DNA from 2 places in the Herminiimonas sp. NPDC097707 genome. Region 1 is predicted to be linked to the other one. Evidence: predicted binding sites of a transcription regulator. Region 1 holds the regulator's gene; the other holds the start of a gene.
The links. Region 1 encodes FNR, which switches genes on or off when oxygen is low (the NO sensors DNR and NnrR bind a similar motif). Its sites were predicted from a motif close to TTGATNNNNATCAA; they were not measured.
Positions count from the first base shown of each region.

Region 1 (4,429 bases):
GCAGTTCGTTTGGAATCGTTGCCGCACCGGCCACAACGTTGAACAGGATGTACCACTGCGTACCGAACACCATCAGCGGACTCAGCCAGATATTGGGATTGAGCTGCATGCTTACCAGCACATACACGACCAGCGGAAACATCAGATTGACCGGGAATGCCGCCAGAAACTGGGCCGCGCCCTGCACGCGTTGCGAATATTTCGGACGTAGGCCGATCCAGACTGCAATCGGCACCCAGATCAGCGAAGCCAGTCCGATCAGCAGCAATACACGCAGCAAGGTAATGAGGCCGAGTTTCACGACGTGCAATATTTCCGCCAGGCCGATATCGCTATGGATGAACATCGCAAGTTTGAACACGGCCAGCAAGCTTGCAAACAGAATCAGCGCGTTCCAGATGCGCGGCCACCATGGGTGGATGGCGCGTGCGCTGGTTTGCGGCGAGGTGCCGTCATGCTGCAGGCTGAACCAGCCCAGCGTGCGACGCAACAGGCTCCAGACACGATCCGACAAGGCGCGCATCCAGCGACTGCGCCGTCCCCAATCCAGCAGCCACGAACGCTGTGCCGTATCGCCCTGCGATTCCTCGAAGCGAAATTTGTCAGCCCATGCCAGCAGCGGTCGAAAGAATAATTGGTCGTACAGCACAATCCCGGCCAGCATCGCACCGATGGCCCACAGAATCGCCTGCAGGTCCCTGGCTTCGATCGCCACCGCAATATAGGCGCCGATGCCGGGCAGCTTGATATCCTGTCCGGCAACCGAAATGGCTTCCGCCGCCACCAGGAAAAACCAGCCGCCCGACATCGACATCATCATGTTCCACAGCAGGCCCGGCATGGCATAAGGCAGTTCCATGCGCCAGAAACGCTGCCAGCCTGACAGTCGAAAAACGCGTGCTGCTTCATTGAGCTCGGACGGCACCGTGCGTATCGACTGATACAGGCTGAATGCCATATTCCAGGCTTGCGAAGTAAAAATGGCGAAAATCGCTGCACACTCGACGCCCAGCAGATTGCCGGGAAAGAAAGCGATGAACGGCGCAATTGCAATGGCCTGAAAACCGAGGATAGGCACCGATTGCAGGATATCCAGCATCGGAATCATGACTTTTTCGGCGGCTCGGTATTTGGCGGCAATGGCGGCAAATACAAAGCTGAACAGCAATGAGAACCCGAGCGCCATGAACATGCGCAGAATGGTGCGCAACAGGTAATACGGCAGATACGCTGGATCGAGCGAAATCGGCGTTGCTTCGCCGACCATGAAGGGTCGGCTCATCTGCGCCGCGCCAAATGCCACCGCGAGCAGCACGATCAGTACCAGCGGCAACAGGGCCCAGTCCCAGCGATTGGGCGAGATCGCCAGCAGCGATCGATCGGCCTTGCGCGGGGAAAACAATTCAAACATGCTCACACCTTCTACTCATGATGACCTGGCCTGAAGGCGCGAATATTGTGCAATTCAATATGCGATTCTTTTCTCTTTAAAAATCGCAGAATATGCAGGCTCAACGCGCTTGCGGTCGATTGCGTGGACAAGCCGGCACGAGAAAAGTGTGCAATCTGCCAAATATCAGGATGAAGCAAGTCAATAAAACAATTGTGAACATGCTTTAACAGCCTGTTTCTCATGCAAATTCGATGACAAATTCGGCTATTCGTCTGGCTGACGTTACAATGTCGTCTGTGCCTCATCGTATGGAATGGAGAAAATGCCTTTTGTCGTTACCGAGTCATGCATTCAATGCAAATATACCGATTGCGTGGCGGTATGCCCGATGGACTGCTTTTTCGAAGGCCCTAATTTTCTCGCGATTAATCCGGATGAGTGCATAGATTGTTCAGTGTGTGTGCCTGAATGCCCGGTTAATGCGATCGTTAATGCGGCGGAAATCTCGCCTGAGCAGCAACATTTTGTCGAATTGAACCGGACGCTTTCCCGGCATCCGGACTGGAAACGTATCAGACTGCAGAAGGAACCTCTCCCCGAACATGCAAAATGGGCGGAGCTTAAAGATAAACTACCCTTGCTGCTGGTTTGAGAAAAGTAATCAACGCAGATCGTTATACCGGTTTTGAAAACGCACAGCCGTAGCAGACATCGCCAAACCGATTGCAACGGATATAACCATGAAGTATTTGCCACATTACTTTTAAGATACATGACCAAGACATGAGCAATCCCTCTCCTGACCTTAGCCCGACACTCACCGTTAGCGCTGTGCGCGCCAGTTGCGCTACCTGCAGCATGCACCAGTTGTGCCTGCCGATGGGATTGGGTGAAAACGATATGGATAAGCTGGACCAGATCATAGGCCGTCGTCGCAAGGTGCCGCGCGATGGATATCTGTATCGGATGGATGATCCGTTTACCAATCTGTATGCGGTGCGCATCGGTCATTTCAAGACTTACCAGGTCAATGCAGGCGGCGAACAGCAGATCACCGGCTTCCAGATGGCGGGAGAGTTGCTGGGCATGGATGCCATCAGCACCGATCGTCATCATTGCGATGCGATTGCGCTGGAAGACAGCGAAGTCTGCGAGATTCCGTTTCCGCGCCTGGAAGAATTGTTTGGCAGCATGCCTATCCTGCTGCGCCACTTCCACCGCATGATGAGTCAGGAAATCACGCGCGAACAAAGCGTCATGCTCCTGCTCGGCAATATGCGCGCCGAACAGCGTTTCGCAGCCTTCCTGGTCAATCTGGCTTCGCGTTACGTGGCGCGTGGTTATTCTTCAACCAGCTTCCAGTTGCGCATGTCGCGCGAGGATATCGGCAACTATCTGGGCCTGACGATAGAAAGCATCAGCCGCCTGCTGTCCAAGTTCAAGAAACAGGGCTTGCTGAAAGTGAGCAACCGCGAAATCGAATTGCTCGATCCGGTCACTCTGAAGGCAATGGCCGCCGGCACCGAAACCTGCGGCTGATTGCAGCGCCAGACTGCTATAGCGTCATCCGGCTTTTTTCGGCTCTTCGTTCAGATAAAGAGTCAGAAAGCTGGAAAGCGCGCAGAACAGCCACAGGGCAAAGAAGCCTATCGTATAAGCCGCCATCGGCTGCAAGGCGACCTTGCTGCTGCTGAATGTCAGCAGGTAGGGATCGAACACAGAGAAAAACAGGCCTTCCGCCACAATCGCAGCGAGAAAAGACGGCCATAGAACGATCATCAACAGTCGTCGCATTGTGTGTGCTCCCCTTTTATTTTTTCTCTGCCTCATCTGCTTCAATCACGATCTTGCGTTCTGCCGGCCATGACCAGTGAGCGTTCAGACGCCAATCGCGCTGTTCATTTTCGACCAGAACCTGCCAGCGTCCCATCTCGAGCACCGGTAATGCTACTGCAAAATTTCCGTTTTGATCCGGTTGCAGCAACAGCACGAGGTCTTTTTCCGGAATGGTTGCATGGATCAGCCGCATATTGAGGTTGCCGGTGGCTTGTCTGGCCGTATTCGCCACGCTGCCCGTCAGCATGCGGGTGGACGCATCGTACTGCGCGCTGAAGCGCACACCGAGATCAGTGGCCACACGATCGCGCCGCAAATCCTGATTGATCGCCTTGCCCTGCTTGTAGTAATCGTCGACCACCAGTGCATCCTGCCTGGAAACGGCAATCCAGATCGTGATGCTTCCGGCGATGACCACGATGAACGGTCCCAGCATCAGCAGCCACGGCCAGCGATGTTTGTACCAGGGTCCTTCATTTGCTGTCTGGTTCAGTAGCGGTGCTGTGCGTGCCATCGTATTTTCCTTTTCTTGCGTATCAGCGCGGCACAAAAAATACCGCATCTTCGGTGACTTGCAGACGGCGGTCATCCACCGCCTGCAGCGTCACGCTAATTTTGTTGGAACCCGGTTCGCCCTGCCCCTGATCGGTACGCAGGCGTATCGGTACGGCGCGTGTTTCAGTAGCAGCCAGATCGACTTCATCCGGTGTAACCAGGCGCAGCGATTCTATGCCGTACACGCTGATGCGATAACGATGTGCAGATTCAGAAGTGTTCATGATCTGCAGACGGTAGACATTTTCTATCATCCCGTCTTCCACTTCACGGCCCATTGCACCGCGATCACGGATCACGTCGAGTTTGAGCGGCGTGCGCAGCGCCAGTGCGGTGATGAATACAATCACGATCGCCAGCAGGATGCCGGTATAGATCAGCACCCGCGGCCGGAAGGCGCGGCGCCGCACTTCCTTGGGTGACAGATTGTTAGTCAGCGCATTCTCGGTTGAGTAGCGTATCAAGCCGCGCGGCGAGCCTACCTTGTCCATCACGGAATTGCACGCATCCACACAGGCAGCACAGCCTATGCACTCATACTGCAGGCCGTCGCGGATATCGATGCCAACCGGGCATACCTGTACGCACATCGTGCAGTCTATGCAGTCGCCCAGCTTTTTGTCCGCCTCGTCGGCGCTCTTGCTC
Region 1 covers NZ_JBIWCI010000001.1:900,303-904,731, reverse strand. Annotated here, with positions in the region: gene ACIQW9_RS04240 (ABC transporter permease) at 1-1,411, opposite strand, end outside; gene fdxA (ferredoxin FdxA) at 1,716-2,045, shown strand; gene fnr (fumarate/nitrate reduction transcriptional regulator Fnr) at 2,177-2,932, shown strand; gene ACIQW9_RS04225 (hypothetical protein) at 2,957-3,187, opposite strand; gene ACIQW9_RS04220 (FixH family protein) at 3,204-3,743, opposite strand; gene ccoG (cytochrome c oxidase accessory protein CcoG) at 3,766-4,429, opposite strand, start outside.

Region 2 (4,429 bases), 1.7 Mb from region 1:
CGACGGCCCACTGTTCAAGGGCAAACGCGTAGCGGTGATCGGCGGCGGCAATTCCGGTGTCGAAGCGGCGATCGATCTGGCCGGTATCGTCGGCCATGTGACCCTGATCGAGTTCGGTGCAGAGTTGCGTGCCGATGCAGTATTGCAGCGCAAGTTGCACAGCATGCCCAACGTCACCGTGATCACGTCAGCACAAACGACGGAAATCACCGGCGATGGTAAACGCGTCAACGGCCTGGTTTACAAGGACCGCAAGACCGAAAAAGTGAAGACGGTCGAACTGGAAGGCGTCTTCATCCAGATCGGTCTGGTGCCAAACACCGAGTGGCTGAAAGGCACGCTTGCCTTGTCACGTCACGGCGAGATCGAAGTCGACGCACGCGGTCAAACGTCTATCCCCGGCGTATTCGCTGCCGGCGACGTGACTACGGTGCCGTTCAAGCAGATCGTGATCGCAGTCGGCGAGGGCTCCAAGGCAGCATTGAGCGCCTTCGATTACCTGATCCGTAATTCGGAGACGGAAGATGAAGCTGCTGCTGACACAGCAGAAGCAGTGACCGCATAAGCAAATGCATCACGCAATAAAAAAGCCGCAGCAATGCGGCTTTTTTATTGGTCGTTATAGAAAATTCTGCTTTCGTTCCTCGAACGCTAAAAATTTGCCAAGACGAAATTCCTAATTCACCAGCGTCAGTACATCAACATCGATTTCCGGCGTCGACAGAAAATCTTTTTCAACCTCGCCGCGTATTTCAACTTTCGTTTTTTCATCTACCTTCTTGTTGATGAAATGCTTGCCATCGATATCGACCCTGATTTCTGATGTGCCATCAGAAAAAATGTATTTTTCATTTCCTACTTTTTTGACGATAAATCCGCGCAGCGTAACCGGTTGGTCATCAACCGGATGTTTAAGAATTTCAGCGATAGAAGTAAGGGTCGCTTGCGTCGTTGGGCCAACATACTGCGCCGATGCCGCCGATGAGAAGCCGATTGCCGACAAAGCAATGATGAGTGCTGCGATGTTTTTTTGTTTCATTTTCACTCCCTCAGTAAGATTGATATGCTCACAAAAATCATGTCTCTTTACGCATTCTCTCGGTTTCAAAAATTGTATTCACCGAATACATATTTGTCGAAACTGAATTTGCTACCACCCGGCAGCGTATCTACCAAGCGCTTGGCATTTTTTGCCGAGATAAAGACATCCGCCATCTGATCCTTGCAGCGAAACCTGGTCGCAGGACTCAAAATGGTATTGGCCTTGATCCTGATGTGACGAAAGCTCTTCGCTTTCTCGCTACAAATCAAAAAATGCTGCTCCTGCCGAAAACCGGAGAGCGGTATATGCAGCCACCATCCTTCATCGCCAGCATACGGCACCACTGTCGACCATTGGGTATTACGCTCGTTCAACAGGTTGGCGCGCAACTCTTCATTGACTCGTTTGATTGCTTCTATCTTGTTCATGGCTACTTTATCGAAACACGGTGGATGCATTGCATCCAAAGACATCAGGATAAAGCAAATGCGGGTTATCCATGCGTCTTTGACACGCCACAAATAAAAAAGCCCATAGTCTATGGGCTTGTTGTTTTCTTGATCATTGCTCGCATTCAGTGGCAAGCGCAAGGCGAAAACCTTGATGACGATCAAGTTCACGCATCAATATACATGCGATTCTCGCAGCGAGGTATGAGAGATCGAAACATGTTGCGTATCCGCCAAACGGCGCGATACATCACATTACCCAACAGGAAATCAGGCTATTATTTTCAGACACATGGCACGCCATGCGTAAGCTGCAACCGAACTATGAGAAAGCGCTTCGCCGCAGCAACAGGCGACTCACCAGCTGGGCCATAAAGGAGACAAGCAATGAAAGCATCTTTGACTTTCCGTGTGTTGCCACAACTCGCCGCCGTCACCGCATTTTCTGCGCTGGCGGCTTTTTCTTTGCCTGCCGCCGCGCAAAGTGCCGGCGACAATATCGTCAACGTGGGCTGGTTTCATTTACGACCGAATGAATCCAGTGAACCGCTCTACAGTCGCATGGCACCAATCGGCCCTAAAGCCGGCAGTAGTGCCAGTATCAGCAATGCCGACACCCTCGGAATTGCCTTCACTCACTTCTTCACCGATAACTTTGCTCTCACCGCCGACTTGGGCGTACCGCCGAAATTCAAATTGTATGGCGGTGGCACGATTGCCGCTCTTGGCGAGCTCGGCACAGCCAAACAATGGAGTCCTGCTGTTATTGCGAAATGGTATTTCGGCGACAGAAATTCGCAACTACGTCCATTCGTTGGCCTTGGCGCAACGCGCGTCTGGTATAGCGGCGTCGAATTGTCGAAAAACTTGCAAGCTAGTGTTACTGGCGGAGTTGGCACTGCGACCGCCAATCTCAGTTCATCATGGGCTCCAGTCGCCAATGTAGGCTTAACGTACAACATCGACAAAAACTGGTCGCTAGGCTTCTCCGTTGCATATATCCCACTCAAAACCGATGCTGAGATCATCGGCCGCGTTGGTGGAACCGTAGTCTCCAGAAACACAACGACGTTGACAATTGACCCGCTCGTCACCTTCCTCTCGGTAGGTTACAAGTTCTGAGCATTACTTGAGCGCAGGATGATGAAAAACCTGGCGCAGGTAAGCCAGGAAGGTCTCATCCCTGCATAAGGTCTTGCCGGCAGAATCGGACAGCTTGGCGACAGGCTGTCCGTTACACACCATCAGCTTCATCACGATATTCAGTGCCGGGATACCGGTATCGTTGGATAGATTGGTGCCTATTCCGAAACCGGTCAGCGCGCGATCTGCAAAGTGTCGGTACAGCGAAAAAGCGCCCGGCAAATCCAGGGCATCGGAAAACACCAGCCGCTTGCTGCCCGCATCGATACGCAAACGCGCGTAGTGCGCTAGCGCTTTCTCTCCCCATTCGACCGGATCGCCGGAATCATGGCGCAAGCCATCGAACAGTTTGGCAAAGTACAAATCGAAATCTGCCAGGAAGGCATCCATCCCCACCACGTCGGTCAATGCGATACCCAGATCACCGCGATATTCCTGCACCCAATCCTCCAGCGCCGCTTTTTGAAAATCGCGCAGACGTACGCCGAACGATTGATAGGCTTGCAGATATTCATGTGCCATCGTGCCGATAGGCGTCAAACCGTATTTTTGCGCCAGGTGTACATTCGAGGTTCCGGTGAAATACTGCGGCACTTCTCTTGCCAGGGTAACGACGACTTCTTCCTGCCAGGCCGCAGAGAAACGACGGCGCAAACCGAAGTCGAAAAATTCAAACGGATTTTTTCTCGTCGCTTCCTTGCCGAAATTTTTCAACAGGTGAATTTTTTCCTGCAGACGCCGCCGCGCTTCCACCAATGCCGCTTGCTGATCGAAGCGACGGAAATAAAGTTCATTGACGATATAGAGCACGAAAATCTCAAAGCCCATCACATGCACTTGCGGGCCGATCGCACGTATGCGCAGCGCCGGACCATCGGCCGCTACCGTAATGAATTTGCGCTGGAAGCGAAAAACCGTGAGGAAATCCACGAAATCGCTTTTCATGAAACGCAGGCTGCGCAAATAAAGCAACTCATCATCGCGAAACGCCAGTGTACAAAGATGATCCAGCTCACGCTCCACATCGGCCTTGAGTTCGCTCAGCGGATACGATGGTGCATTGCGGCAAACAAACTCATATTCCGTCTGCGCTTCGGGATGGCTATGCAGCAAGGCCTGCCACATGGTGAATTTATAGAGGTCGTTTTCCAGCAGGCTATTGACGATAGGGGGCATGGCGGGTCCGGAAAGAAAACACGTTGATCAAGCCAGCATGCGGCCTGATTCGCACGGCTATTGTTTTTTGAAAATCTGCCGATACAAGATGCAGGGATATTAAAAAGAGTCGGCTTCACACTGGCCATTTTATCCAATGGATAGCGTTGTCAGATTTTAACCACCTCACTCATTCTCCCTTGAGACTTGACGCACTGGCATGGTGCCAACGCACAACAATTCAATGTGCTTCACGCACCGATCCGGTAGAAATCATCATTTATGCAGTTATGATGTTTCCATGGGGAATGATCGCCACGCGGTAATCTTGGTACAACAAAAAGCAATGGATGGAAGTAAGCGATGAATAATGTCATACGTAAGCTAACCAAACTTGGTGTCGGTGCAAAACTTGCCACCATCTCTTTTATATTGATTGCCATCGTCTTCGGTATTTTTGTATGGGCAACGGGCCAGGCAAGCAGCACCATGCTGGAACAGCGCGCAAGCGAGGAAGTCTCAGCCAGAAGCAGACTCGTCTTGAGCATGAGCAATGATGCAGCGCTGATCAAGAGCACGCTGCTATCGCTCAAGGTCGGCAAGACCGGCGGCTACTATGTGCTCGACGCTGCCGCCGGCC
Region 2 covers NZ_JBIWCI010000001.1:2,573,243-2,577,671, reverse strand. Annotated here, with positions in the region: gene ahpF (alkyl hydroperoxide reductase subunit F) at 1-565, shown strand, start outside; gene ACIQW9_RS12515 (YgiW/YdeI family stress tolerance OB fold protein) at 677-1,039, opposite strand; gene ACIQW9_RS12510 (hypothetical protein) at 1,105-1,470, opposite strand; gene ACIQW9_RS12505 (OmpW family protein) at 1,879-2,613, shown strand; gene pncB (nicotinate phosphoribosyltransferase) at 2,617-3,810, opposite strand; gene ACIQW9_RS12495 (methyl-accepting chemotaxis protein) at 4,153-4,429, shown strand, end outside.
Region 2: the regulator FNR is predicted to act here: its motif matches at 1,643-1,656, upstream of ACIQW9_RS12505 (OmpW family protein).